3 regions of the Kineosporia succinea genome follow, and region 1 is predicted to be linked to each of the others. Evidence: riboswitches for the same ligand, from Rfam matches in the RefSeq annotation. Region 1 holds a riboswitch; each other region holds the start of a gene.
What was found. A riboswitch is a leader RNA that binds a small molecule or an ion and turns the genes downstream of it on or off. The one in region 1 is predicted to bind S-adenosylmethionine.

Region 1 (4,348 bases):
GTCGATCATCTGGTGCACCGAGATGAAGTTCGGGCCGACCACGTTCCAGTGCACGTGCTTGAGCGTGAGGTGGAGGTCGTTGTAGGTGTGCAGGATCTTCTGCAGCACGGCCGCGGTCTGCGCGCCCTGATCGAGCGTCATCCCGGGCACCGTGTACGACGGCTGACCCCGGAACGCGTCGGGCTGGTTGTCGCTGACCTGAGTCGTGCTCAGCTGCTTCTTGCTGTTCGTGGAAGAAGTCGCGGTAGCCATGGGCACACGGTAGGTCTGCGGAAAACCCGTCGCAGGTCGAGACGTCCCGACCCGAAAAGCCCCGATTCTCACATGATCACGTGCGGGACGCGTACTCCTCCAGCAGCCGCCGGCCGATGATCATGCGCTGGATGTCGGCCGTGCCTTCACCGATCAGCAACATCGGCGCCTCCCGGTAGAGACGCTCGATCTCGTACTCCTTCGAGTAGCCGTAACCGCCGTGGATGCGGAACGCGTCTTCCACCACCTGCGCGCAGTACTCACTGGCCAGGTACTTCGCCATACCGGCCTCGAGGTCGTTGCGGGCGCCGGAATCCTTGACCCGCGCGGCCTTCACCATCATCTGGTGCGCGGCCTCGACCTTCACCGCCATCTCCGCGAGCCGGAACTGCACGGCCTGGTGCTCGGCGATCGGTTTCCCGAAAGTCTCGCGCAGCTGGGCGTAGTCGATGCCGAGCTCGAAGGCCCGCAACGCCACCCCGCACGCGCGGGCGGCGACGTTCACGCGCCCGACCTCCACCCCGTCCATCATCTGGTAGAAGCCGCGCCCGGGCACCCCACCCAGCAGACACGCCTGCTCCAGCCGGAAGCCGTCGAGGATCAGCTCGGTGGTGTCGACCCCCTTGTAACCCATTTTCTCGATCTTGCCCGGCACCGTGAGCCCGGGCGCGACCTCGCCGAAGCCGGGCGTCTTCTCGATCAGGAACGTCGACATGTTGCGGTAGACCGAGTCGGCGCCGGTCTCGGTGCGCACCAGCACCGCCACCAGACTCGACGTGCCCCCGTTGGTGAGCCACATCTTCTGCCCGTCCAGCACCCAGCCGCCGTCCTCGCAGACCCGGGCTCGGGAGCGGATCGCCGCCACGTCCGAACCGCAGTGCGGCTCCGACATCGAGAACGCGCCCCGCAGTTCGCCCGCCGCCATCCGCGGCAGGTAGCGCTGCTTCTGCTCGTCGGTGCCGTGCTGCAGCAGCATCCAGGCCAGGATGAAATGAGTGTTCACGATGCCCGAGACGCTCATCCAGCCCCGGGAGAGCTCCTCCACCACGAGTGCGTAGGTCAGCAGCGACTCGCCCAGACCGCCGTACTCCTCGGGGATCATGAGGCCGAAGACGCCCATCTCCCGCAGTCCCTCGACGATCGCGGCCGGGTACTCGTCGGCGTGCTCCAGCTCGGTGGCCACCGGCAGGATCCGCTCGTCCACGAAGACCCGCACCGCCTTGAGGATCTCCCGCTGCTCTTCGCTCAGGCCCTCGGTGCTCTGCAGACGCCCCATCGCGCACTCCCGCCCTCGGTACGGCCGAATCGCTTCGAGTATCCGGAGCGACGCGGGTCGGCACATCGGGCCCTCATGTGAGCGACACCACTCCGTAACGGCCCGGCTCTTTCAGGTGACCGCCGGGTACGGGGAATCAGGCGTGCGGACTGCAGGTTTTCGAAGGACGGGTTCACGACCGGAGACCAAAGCCTCGCTTTGGTCGTCCCAAATCCTGGACTTGCCGATTGACGATCTCCTTATGTGAACGTACGGTCAAGAAAACCATCCAGAGCGGCTGAGAGACCTGGCTCGACGACGCCGCAGCAACCACCCGACATCCAGCAGATGCCGGGGCCGGTGCTACCGCCAGGACCGATGGAGGAGAACATGCGAGCGCAGCCACCGCCCGGAGGTTCCACGGTCACGAGAGCGACCGTGAAGAGCCTCACCCGGCGTGCCTACGTCGATCTGCTGCGGACCGCCAGCGCCGCCTGTCGGTAGTAACCGTCCAGATCCGCCGCTCGCCCACCGAAGACCACAACGTCACCGATCGTCCCTGTCCGCCGGATACGGCCGATCGGGTGATGCGCGCGGTCATGGGGTGTGCCCGCTACCGCCCGTCACCCCTTCAAGGCCGTCAGTCAATCCCGGAGGAACCACTCGTGAGCACCGACACCGCCCAGACCGGCGCCGGTACCGTCTTCCCGCCGAAGCCGAAGCGCTCGGAGGGACAGTGGGCCCTGGGCGAGACCACCCCTCTGACGCCGAACGAGAAGTGGAAGGCGGAAGAGGGTGGTCTCGCGGTGCGTGAGCGCATCGACGCCTACGCCCGGGGCGGTTTCGCGAGCATCCCGGGTGACGACCTGCGGGGCCGGATGCGCTGGTGGGGTCTTTACACCCAGCGCAAGCCCGGGATCCACGGCGGACGCACCGCCTCGCTGGAGCCGCACGAGCTGGACGACGAGTACTTCATGCTCCGCGTCCGCACCGACGGTGGCGCCGTCGACCTGAACCAGTTGCGCACGCTCGCCGACCTCTCCACCCGGTACGCGCGGGACACCGCGGACGTCACCGACCGGCAGAACATCCAGTACCACTGGATCCGGATCGAGGACATGCCGGAGATCTGGTCGCGTCTGGGCGATGCGGGCCTCATCACCACCGATGCCTGCGGTGACACGCCGCGCGTGATCCTCGGTTCGCCGGTCGCCGGAGTGGCCGCCGACGAGATCATCGACGGGACGCCGGCGCTGCTCAAGATCCGCGAGCTCTTCGTGGGTGACGAGGAACTGCAGAACCTGCCGCGCAAGTTCAAGACGGCCATCAGCGGCAACCCGAGCCAGGACGTGGCCCACGAGATCCACGACATCGCCTTCGTGGGCGTGAACCACCCCGAGCACGGGCCGGGTTTCGACCTCTGGGTCGGCGGGGGCCTGAGCACCAACCCGATGCTGGCCAAGCGCCTGGGTGCCTGGGTGCCGCTCGACGAGGTGCACGAGGTCTGGCACGGCGTCATCAAGATCTTCCGCGACTACGGCTACCGCCGTCTGCGCAACCGGGCCCGCCTGAAGTTCCTGATGGCCGACTGGGGCCCGGAGGTCTTCCGCGAGGTGCTCGAGCAGGAGTACCTGGGGCGCAAGCTCATTGACGGCCCCGCCCCGGAACTCCCGGCGGGCTCGCGGCACGACCACGTCGGGGTGCACCGGCAGAAGAACGGCAAGTTCTACGTCGGGATCACCCCGGTCGTCGGCCGGGTCAGCGGCACCGTGCTGGCGAAGCTGGCGGACGCGGCGGAGAAGGCGGGCAGCAACCGCCTGCGGTTCACGCCGCAGCAGAAGATCGTGATCCTCGACGTGGTGGCCTCCAAGGTGCCCGACCTGCTCGACGAGCTCGAGGAGATCGGGCTCTCCGCAAGGGCTTCCGCGTTCCGGCGGGGCACGATGGCCTGCACCGGGATCGAGTTCTGCAAGCTGGCGATCACGGCGACCAAGTCGACCGCGACCACGCTGGTGAGTGAGCTGGAGAACCGGCTGGCCGACGTGCCGGAACTGTTCACGCTCGACGGGCCGAGCCTGTCGATCAACATGAACGGCTGCCCGAACTCCTGCGCCCGCGCCCAGATCGCCGACATCGGCCTGAAGGGTGTCCAGCTGCCGAATCCGGCCGACCCGCAGGGCGAAACGGTCGACGGCTTCCAGATCCACCTTGGCGGTGGGCTCGGCGTGCACGCCGGGTTCGGCCGCAAGGTCCGGGGCCTGAAGTCGACGGCGGCCGACCTGCCCGACTACGTCGAGCGTCTCGTGCGCCGCTGGATCGCTCAGCGCAAGGACGACGAGACCTTCGCGGCCTGGGTGATCCGGGCCGACGAGGCCGATCTGGCGTGAGCGAGACGACGAGAGCGGTTCCGTACTGCTGCCCGTTCTGCGCTGAGGAAGACCTGCGACCGGTCGCGAGCGGCACGGTCGAGGGTCTCACCCGCGGCGGCTGGCACTGCCGGAGCTGTCTTCGCCTGTTCAGCCTGAGCTTTCACGGACTGCACCAGCCGGCGCAGCTCGATTCCCCCATTCCTGAAACGTCATCCACTCATGCGGGCTCCCGCCTAGGAGAGTGACAGCAATGATCGGATCCCTGATCAGCCGGCCCGAGGACGTCGCGGCCGCCCTGGAGAACGACCCCGAAGGTTTCGCGGCCGAGGCCAACTCGGTGCTCGAGGGTGCCGACCCGCTCACCGTTCTGGGCTGGGCCGGAAAGGCTTTCGGCAAGAGCCTGGTGATCACGGCGTCGATGGGTGACACCGCGCTGGCCCACCTGACCTCGCGGGCCGTGCCGGGCACCGAC
Region 2 (4,348 bases), 1.0 Mb from region 1:
GACCCGACCGGGCGCTGGATGCGGGGTGGCGGTGACGCGACACATCCGGCCCTGCCCCAGGACGTCGCGAGCGGGCCGCTGGCCTCACCGGCACCCGCGCCCTCCGGCACCGGCGGCTTCAAGCTGCTGGAGTACCAGGACGACGGCTCCGGCGAGCCGGTTCGCTGGGACCCCTGCCGGCCGGTGCACTACGTGGTGCGGACGCAGGGAGCCCCACCCGGTGGGCAGCTGGCGGTCGAGCGGGCCGTTGCCGAGGTGGAGCGGATCACCGGCCTGCGGTTCACCTACGACGGCACCACCGCGGAACCGCCCACGGTCGACCGGCCGTCCCAGAACCGCGAGCGCTACGGCGAGCGCTGGTCACCGGTGCTGGTGGCGTGGACCGACCCGGCCGAGTACCCGCACATGAAGGGCTACGCCGGTCTGGGCGGCCCGGACACGGTGACGGGCTCCGGCCCCGGTTCGCGGCGCTACGTCAGCGGTGTGGTCTACCTCAACGCCGAGCACCTCTCCGAGGTGGCGACCTGGGCCGACGGGCAGGAACGCATCGACGCCGTGGTGCTGCACGAGTTCGGGCACGTCATCGGCCTGGACCACGTCGACGACCCGGGGGAGCTGATGTACCGCACGCCCACCGCGCAGTCGCACACCCACGGGTTCGAGGTCGGTGACCGGCGGGGTCTCGCCGAGCTCTCGGGCGGCCCCTGCTTCCGCGACTTCTGACGGACCTTCCCCGACGCGACCTTCCGCACCCAGCCCTTCCCCAACCCGACCTTCCACACCCAGGCTTTCCACAACCCGGCAGGAACCCCGGGTTGTCCACAGAGGGCCTGCGGAGCCGGTTCCGGGGAGGTGGGCGCGGCCAGTCTCGAGGCATGTCCTCCGACCTCACCGTGAACGAAGCCGGGCCCGCCGACCTGATCGCGGCCGTCTGGTACACCCTCGGCTTCCGGCCGCTCAACAGCCTGGTGCTCGTCTCGCTGCACGGCTCGCGCGGGCGGGTCGGCTCGATGCTGCGGGTCGATCTGACCCCGGCCTGGCTGGGGCCGGCCGGGGTGGTCCAGGTGCTCGACTCGGCGATCGATGCGCTGAAAGGCCCGGCCGCCGCCATGTTCGGGGTTCCGCCCGAGCCGGAGGGCGAGCCGCCACCACCCGGGCACTTCGGGCGGCCGGTGCACGACAACTGGGTGTCCGGCGATCTCCCGCCCGATCCCGACGAGGATCTCCCGCCCCGGGTGGTCGCGCTCGTCGCCACGCACGACGCGCTGTCCGTGCCGCCCCCGGCGGTGATCCGGGCGCTGCCCCACCGCATGCTGAAGGCCGGGCTGTGGCTGTACGACGTCATCGGCATCACGCCGACGGGGTTCCGGTCGCTGCGCTGCCCCGACGAGTCGTGCTGCCCGTCGTCGGGCCGGCCGCTGAGCCAGGTGGAGACGAGCCGGGTCGCCGTCGCCCACGTGCTGCGCGGCGACCAGCTCGCGGCGAGCGAGGAGGACATGATCGCCGACATCGGGCGCGCCACCGACGATCCGGGGGCTTCGCCGACGCGAGCCGGTGGCTCGCGGGAGCACGACCTCGGGGTGGAGGGTGAGAGCGGCGGTGCCCAGGCCGGGCCGGCCGACATCGGTGAGCGGGCCCGGCGCCTCTGGTGGCGCACGTGGAGCGCGCTGCTGGGCCACGCCGAGGGCTGGAGTTCCGACGAGCTGCAGGTGAGGTCGCTGAACGACCCGTTCCTGCGCGACGCGATCTTCGTGCGGCTGGCCGCGGCACCGGGAGAGTTGCGTCAACGGCTGCTCGGTCAGCTGCTGGCGGGCCGGGCGGCGCCGAACCTGTCCGACCACTGGGAGGAACTGTTCAGCGAGAAGCCCGACCGGGTGCTGCTGAACCGGGGCGAGGAAGTGCTGGCCGCCCTGGCCCGGCGCAGCACGGCGGCTGAGCGGGGGCCGGTGCTGACCGTGCTCGCTCTGCTGGCCTGGTACCGGGGCAACGGCGTGCGCACCCGGCTGCTGATGGAACGGGTGCGCGAGGAGAGCCCGGACCTGCCGGGCGCCCTGCCGAGGCTGGCCGAGCTGGTCGAGATGCTCTGCATCACCGGCACGGCACCGCCGTGGGTGGAGCTGCCGGGCGACCGGCAGGGCGGATGACCAGCACGACGACGGCCCAGGTCGAGGGCGGGAAGGCGGGGAAATGACGTTGATCACGCGTGCCCGGCGGGTGGGTCCAGATTCTGAGACGGCACGTGCCAACCCGCGTTCGCTCAATTACTGTGCAGATCCAGGTCATGAGTACCAGCGACAAGCCCCGGCTTGCTGGTCGGCAACCCTCGTTCCGCGGTGGGGTGCCCCGGGTGATGACCAGGTTGTCGCTGCGGCGACAGCAAGCGCGGTCGACGCCAGTCGACCCGTCTCGATGCCGGCGGGCCTGCGTGCCCGCCAGGGCACGGGTCTGCCACCTGTGCCCCTGAGCTTGGAGGTACACGGATGAGTGACGGCTGGTCGTTCGAGACCCGGCAGATCCACGCCGGTCAGACCCCCGACCCGGTGACCGGCGCGCGGGCGCTGCCGATCTACCAGACCACGTCGTACGTGTTCAAGGACACCGAGCACGCGGCGAACCTGTTCGGGCTCAAGGAGTTCGGGAACATCTACACCCGGCTCAACAACCCCACGACCGACGTGGTTGAGCAGCGTCTGGCCAGCCTCGAGGGCGGTGTGGGCGCGCTGCTGGTGGCGTCCGGCCAGTCCGCCGAGACCCTCGCACTGCTCAACGTGGCCGAGGCCGGCGACCACATCGTGGCCAGCCCGAGCCTCTACGGCGGCACCTACAACCTGTTCCACTACACGTTCCCGAAACTGGGCATCCAGGTCAGTTTCGTGGAGAACCCCGACGACCTGGCCTCCTGGCGGGCCGCGGTGCGCCCGAACACCAAGGCGTTCTTCGGCGAGACGATCTCCAACCCCAAGCAGGACGTGCTCGACATCGAGGGCGTCGCCGGGGTGGCGCACGAGGCCGGGGTGCCGCTGATCGTCGACAACACGGTCGGCACGCCCTACCTGATCCGGCCGCTGGAGTGGGGTGCCGACGTGGTCGTGCACTCGGCCACCAAGTACCTGGGCGGGCACGGCGGGGCGATCGCCGGTGTGATCGTCGACGGCGGCCGGTTCGACTACACGGCCGACCCCGAGCGGTTCCCGGGCTTCAACCAGCCCGACCCGAGCTACCACGGCCTGGTCTACGGGCGGGACCTCGGCGTCGGCAGCGCGCTCGGGGCGAACCTGTCCTACATCCTCAAGGCGCGCGTCCAGCTGCTGCGCGACCTCGGCCCGGCCGCGTCACCCTTCAACGCCTGGCTCATCGCCCAGGGCCTGGAGACGCTCAGCCTGCGCGTCGAGCGCCACGTGCAGAACGCCCAGGCCGTGGCCACCTGGCTGCAGGGCCGCGACGAGGTGGAGTCGGTGGCCTACGCCGGCCTGCCCAGCAGCCCCTGGTACGAGCTCGGGCAGAAGTACGCGCCGAAGGGAGCGGGCGCCATCGTGGCGTTCGAGATCCGCGGCGGGGTGGACGCGGGGCGTGCCTTCGTCGACGCGCTCGAGCTGCACAGCCTGGTCGCGAACATCGGCGACGTGCGCAGCCTGGTCATCCACCCGGCCAGCACCACCCACAGCCAGCTCACCCCCGAGGAGCAGCTGGTCACCGGTGTCACGCCGGGGCTGGTGCGGCTGTCCGTCGGCCTGGAGAACGTCGCGGACATCCTCGCCGACCTCGAGGCCGGGTTCCGGGCGGTTAAGGTCAGCTGAATCCATTGATTACGCAGGAGGTTTCCGTGCCCGCCACGCCGCCGGCATCCGGTGCCTGGCGGGCCGGGGACCCCGCGGGGGGCCGCCGCTTCGCCCGCATCGGTGACGTCTCGCTCGAACGCGCCGGCCGCCTCGAGAACGTCGAAATGGCCTACGAGACCTGGGGCACGCTCTCACCCTCGGGCGACAACGCGGTGCTGGTCCTGCACGCCCTCACCGGCGACAGTCACGTCACCGGTGACGCCGGTCCCGGCCATCCCACGCCGGGCTGGTGGAACGGCCTGATCGGGCCGGGCCGCGAGCTCGACACCGACCGCTGGTTCGTCGTGGCCCCGAACGTGCTCGGCGGCTGCCAGGGCAGCACGGGCCCGTCCAGCCCCGACCCGTCCTCACCCGAGGGGCGTCCCTACGGCAGCCGGTTCCCGTATCTCACGGTTCGCGACCAGGTGAACGCCGAGCTGGCGCTCACCGAGGTCCTCGGCATCGACAACTGGGCCCTCGTGGTCGGCGGGTCGATGGGCGGCATGCGCGCCCTGGAGTGGGCGATCATG
Region 3 (4,348 bases), 230 kb from region 1:
CTCCCATCAGGTCTTCCATCGCGGCCAGGACCCGCACCAGGACAATGCTCAGTTCGGTGGGAGTTGGCCTCCTCAGCTGGTTGTCGTCATTCACGCCGCAGCACTCTCCTGTCGGTGCTCGTGCGGGCAACGAGTCCCAACGGCCGGCGTGGGCCTGGCGTCGCAGAGAGGCCTTCCTCCGCCGCTGCACTCGATCTGACTCTCCTCGTAGGTGACCCAGCGATGCGCACGGAACACCAGGTGGTCGCCATCGGGAACAAGGCCCACCTGCTTGGTCCTGCCGCAGTTCGGGCAGGGGAACGTCGCTTTCGCAGCCTTCCCCCGACCGACCCACGTCGACTTCGGCACCGGGACGTGAACTGGTTCGTCGAACAGCGGGACATCTTCGAAGCTCACGCTGCCACCGCCTCCGGCAGGGCCCGGAAGACGATCTCAATGCCACCCACCGGAATGGTCAGCTCAGTCCACGGCTCGTCGACTCCACCCAGAAGACAGACCGCGCGGAGGATCTCGGTCTTATCGGCGCTCAGCTGCGCTCCGTCGAGACCGTCCCAGAGCTGGCGCCAGTCGATCTCCAGGTGCTTGCGGTGCATCGCGTCGCGGGAGACCACGATGGCGTCCTGGACGATGGGCAGGCCGAGGAGTTCGCCGCCGCAGTAGTCGGTGAGCACGTCCACGGCCCACCACTCGTTGCAGGGCCACGCCTTCCGCTCGGCCGTCCGGTAGAGGCAGTCGATCAGCGACTTCACGGTCATGACTGCGCCTCCTCCCGACGCGTCGCTCCCTCTCCAGCGGCCTCGGCCTGGTGGACGAGGGTTTCGGTGATCGCTGGGTCCGACGGTGCGGGCAGCGGGTTCGCCAGTCGGTAGCGCCGCTCGGCCGCGATCTCATCGTGGCCCCGGTTGGCGACACTGAGACCCCAGTACAGGAGCCCCGCGCCCGCCGGGATGCCGATCAGCATCAGCCAGCCGCTGTGGAAAGCGATGTAGATGAGGGCGACGCCGGCGAAGGCCAGGAGCGCCCCGGTGCCGACCAGGCGGTGCTGCGGGCTGACCTCACGGGCCTGGGTGAAAAGACGCTTCACTGTTACTCCTTCGGGAAGACCAGGAAGTGGCAGAGCCATTTGCCCGTGGGCAGTCCGGCGGGGATGTGGCTGGGGTCGGGGACGATGTCGAAGTTCTCGTGCCCCAGTTCGCCCACTACGGCGATCGCGGCCAGAAGTCGGGCCACCAGCAAGCTTTCGCCGATCCTGGAGATCGTGAAGATCGGTCGACGCTCTTTGGTTTCGACGGTCGCGGCACTCACGCTGCGACCTGATCGGCGTACGGGTCGCCAGCAACGAGCGCGGCAACGGCGGCGTCGCAGACGTTCCAGGGGCCGCGCAGCTTGCGGCTGGCGGGGAGCTGGCCGGAGTAGATCCAGCGCAACACCGTGGATTCGTCGCGCCCGACCGCTCTGGCGACATCGGGGACCTGCATCGGCTGCACCTCCTGATCTTCATGTAAGTCCTGCACTTCTTTAAGCACACAGTACATACATGAAGATGGAAGAGGCAACCCATTCCTGCGACCATGTACCGCAGGTGCATATATGCAGGAGGAGCGAGTGGCGGGAAAGAACGATGTGGCGGAGACGATCCGACAGGGGATCGTCGACGGGGAGCTGAAGCCGGGGCAGTCCATCGGCTCCATCGACGCGACCGCACAGAAGTACGAAGCGAGCGTCGGCGCCACTCGGCTCGCCTTCCAGGAACTGGTGCAACAGGGCTACCTGGTGGCGCGCGGACGGGCTGGGCACTTCGTCGCGGACACGATCCCCGACGATCCCGTAGCTGCGCTTCCGCGCCGGTTGTCGACCGATCGACTGGAGTCGATCGAGGAGAAGCTCGACGACGCCCTCCCCTTACTCCAGGACATCATCAAGCGACTGGACCGCTTGGAGCGTCGCCAGAAGTAGCGCCCGCAGGGGAAGCCAGGAGCACCCCGTCCACCCATTGCCGAGGCAATACGCTGGCCTCCTGAAAGGGCTCAAACTGGGCTCGAAACGGAGATAAAGCGCATGATCAGGCGGCAGCAGAAGCTGCCTGACCTGCACGAACGGCGTCTGCACAGGTGGACGGGGAGCGAGCTACTCGGGTTCGAGTCCCCCCTCGCGCACCAGCAGTGCTGTATCCCAGCACCGGGCGGCGACACCCGCTGTCACCACCATTTCAACACGAGTGACATGTGCCACAGGCCTTCAATGGCGGACGCTCCGGTCGCCGACCGATTCCCGGCTCACCACAGGCGTTTACGCCCCTCGGGCGAACCCGGGCCCGCCCGCGTCTCGCAGAGCGAGACCTGGGGGATCACCCCTTGAGCGTTTCCAGAACGTCACCTAACGTGGACGCAGGTCATGAGTGCCAGCGCATAGCCCCGGCTTGCTGGCCGGCAACCCTCCTCCGCGGTGGGGTGCTCCGGGTGAAGACCTGGCGGCGGCCGAACCCGGTCCGCTGCAAGCGCGGACCCGGACGGCATCGGGTCCCAGATCCGAGGAGCACCGCCATGTCTGCGTCCACCTTCCGCAACTCCCGCTACCGCCAGACCCAGGGTGTGGCCACCCCGGCCGGCGGCATCGCCACGTACACCTCCCCCGAGGCCGCCCGCGCGAGCGCCCCCGCCCGGCTCCCGATCGGCCCGCTCCTGCCCGTCGTCGGTGGCAACCTGGCCGCGCCGCTGGCCGGTGATGGCACGCCGGGCACGACCGGCCGCACGGCCCGGGCCGTGAACCTCGACTACGCCGCGAGCGCCCCCGCCCTGCAGGCCGTGGCCGATCACGTGGCCGAGGTGCTGCCGTACTACGCCAGCGTGCACCGCGGCGCCGGTTACGCCTCGCAGGTCAGCACGGCGCTGTACGAGAGCGCCCGGCAGACCGTGGGCGCGTTCGTCGGGGCCCGACCGGGCGACCTCACGATCTTCACGCGCAACACCACCGACGCGCTGAACCTGCTGGCCGCCTCGGTCCCGCAAGACGGTCCGGGCGCCGGCGAGGTGATCGTGCTGGACGTCGAGCACCACGCCAACCTGCTGCCCTGGACGAGTGGCGCGCACCGGCTGATCCCGACGGCGGCCACGGTGGCCGAGACGGTCGCGGCGCTGGAGGCCGCGCTGGCCGAGCGGCCGGCGGCGCTGGTCGCGGTGACCGGATGTAGCAACGTGACCGGTGAGATCCTCCCGGTCGCTGAGATCGCCCGCATCGCGCACGCTCACGGCGCCCGCATCGTGGTCGACGGCGCCCAGCTGGTGCCGCACCGCCGCGTCGACATCGCGGCGCTGGACATCGACTACCTGGCCTTCTCGGGCCACAAGCTCTACGCCCCGTTCGGTTCCGGCGTGCTGATCGGTCGCTCCGACTGGCTGGACGTGGCGCCGCCGCACCAGCTCGGGGGTGGCGCGGTGCGCGCGGTCAACGCCGAGGGCCGGGCCACCTGGACCACCGGGGTGGCGCGGCACGAGGGCGGTACCCCCAACGTGCTCGGCGCGGCGGCCCTGGCCGCGGCCTGCCGGGCGATCGCCGAGCTGCCCGAAGGTGCGATCGAGGAGCACGAAGCGGCTCTGTCCGAGCGGCTTCTCGAGGGTCTGGAGTCGATCCCGCAGGTGCGCGTGCTGCGCGCGTGGTCGGACAGCACCGAGCGGGTCGGCGTGGTCGGCTTCACGGTCGAGGGTCACGAGGCCGCCCGGGTCGCCGTGTACCTGTCGGCCGAGCACGGTGTCGGTGTGCGCGACGGCAAGTTCTGCGCGCACCCGCTGCTCAACCGGCTGGGCGTCACGGGTGGCGCGCTGCGCGCCAGCCTCGGCCTGGGCTCGCGCAGCGAAGACGCCGAGCGCCTGGTGCACGCCGTGCGCACCCTGGTCACCGAGGGCGAGAAGCTCAGCTACGAGCAGATCGACGGTGCCTGGACCCCGGTGAACGACGACCGCCCGGCCCCGAGCTGGTCGACGTGGGGCGAGACCAACCCGGTCGACGGCAACTCGGAGTGCGGCTTCTAGGACCTCCGGAAAAGCCCCGGGAACCTCAGTTCCCGGGGCTTTTCCATGCCTGGCCGCCCAGAACCAGAACTCAGGACGACCGCCGCACCGACGACTCCTGCGCCGCCACCGCGACGGCCACCTGGGTCCAGGGCATCGGCCGGCCGTAGAGCCAGCCCTGCCCCCGGTCGGCGGCGACCGCACGGCAGCGCTCGGCCTCGTGCTCCTCCTCGATGCCCTCCATGACCACCCGGATACCCAGGCGGTGGGACATCCGGATCACCCCGTCCACGATCGCGACGGTCTTGGCCTCGGAGTTCAGGCTCTGGGTGAGCGACTTG

Region 2: it holds a riboswitch for S-adenosylmethionine, as region 1 does, so the genes downstream of both, J2S57_RS01560 (bifunctional o-acetylhomoserine/o-acetylserine sulfhydrylase) here and J2S57_RS06090 (nitrite/sulfite reductase) in region 1, are expected to answer to the same signal.
Region 3: it holds a riboswitch for S-adenosylmethionine, as region 1 does, so the genes downstream of both, J2S57_RS05120 (aminotransferase class V-fold PLP-dependent enzyme) here and J2S57_RS06090 (nitrite/sulfite reductase) in region 1, are expected to answer to the same signal.

What each region holds. Positions count from the first base shown of each region.
Region 1 is NZ_JAUSQZ010000001.1:1,357,899-1,362,246, forward strand. Features, by position in the region: gene J2S57_RS06080 (Dps family protein) at 1-141, opposite strand, end outside; gene J2S57_RS06085 (acyl-CoA dehydrogenase family protein) at 329-1,528, opposite strand; SAM riboswitch class I at 1,790-1,892, shown strand; gene J2S57_RS06090 (nitrite/sulfite reductase) at 2,107-3,894, shown strand; gene J2S57_RS06095 (phosphoadenylyl-sulfate reductase) at 4,127-4,348, shown strand, end outside.
Region 2 is NZ_JAUSQZ010000001.1:335,704-340,051, reverse strand. Features, by position in the region: gene J2S57_RS01570 (matrixin family metalloprotease) at 1-723, shown strand, start outside; gene J2S57_RS01565 (DUF4192 domain-containing protein) at 876-2,144, shown strand; SAM riboswitch class IV at 2,278-2,389, shown strand; gene J2S57_RS01560 (bifunctional o-acetylhomoserine/o-acetylserine sulfhydrylase) at 2,481-3,797, shown strand; gene metX (homoserine O-acetyltransferase MetX) at 3,824-4,348, shown strand, end outside.
Region 3 is NZ_JAUSQZ010000001.1:1,131,778-1,136,125, forward strand. Features, by position in the region: gene J2S57_RS05090 (hypothetical protein) at 1-94, opposite strand, end outside; gene J2S57_RS05095 (hypothetical protein) at 393-755, opposite strand; gene J2S57_RS05100 (hypothetical protein) at 752-1,084, opposite strand; gene J2S57_RS05105 (hypothetical protein) at 1,087-1,305, opposite strand; gene J2S57_RS05110 (MerR family transcriptional regulator) at 1,302-1,478, opposite strand; gene J2S57_RS05115 (GntR family transcriptional regulator) at 1,591-1,956, shown strand; SAM riboswitch class IV at 2,391-2,506, shown strand; gene J2S57_RS05120 (aminotransferase class V-fold PLP-dependent enzyme) at 2,544-4,028, shown strand; gene J2S57_RS05125 (putative bifunctional diguanylate cyclase/phosphodiesterase) at 4,099-4,348, opposite strand, start outside.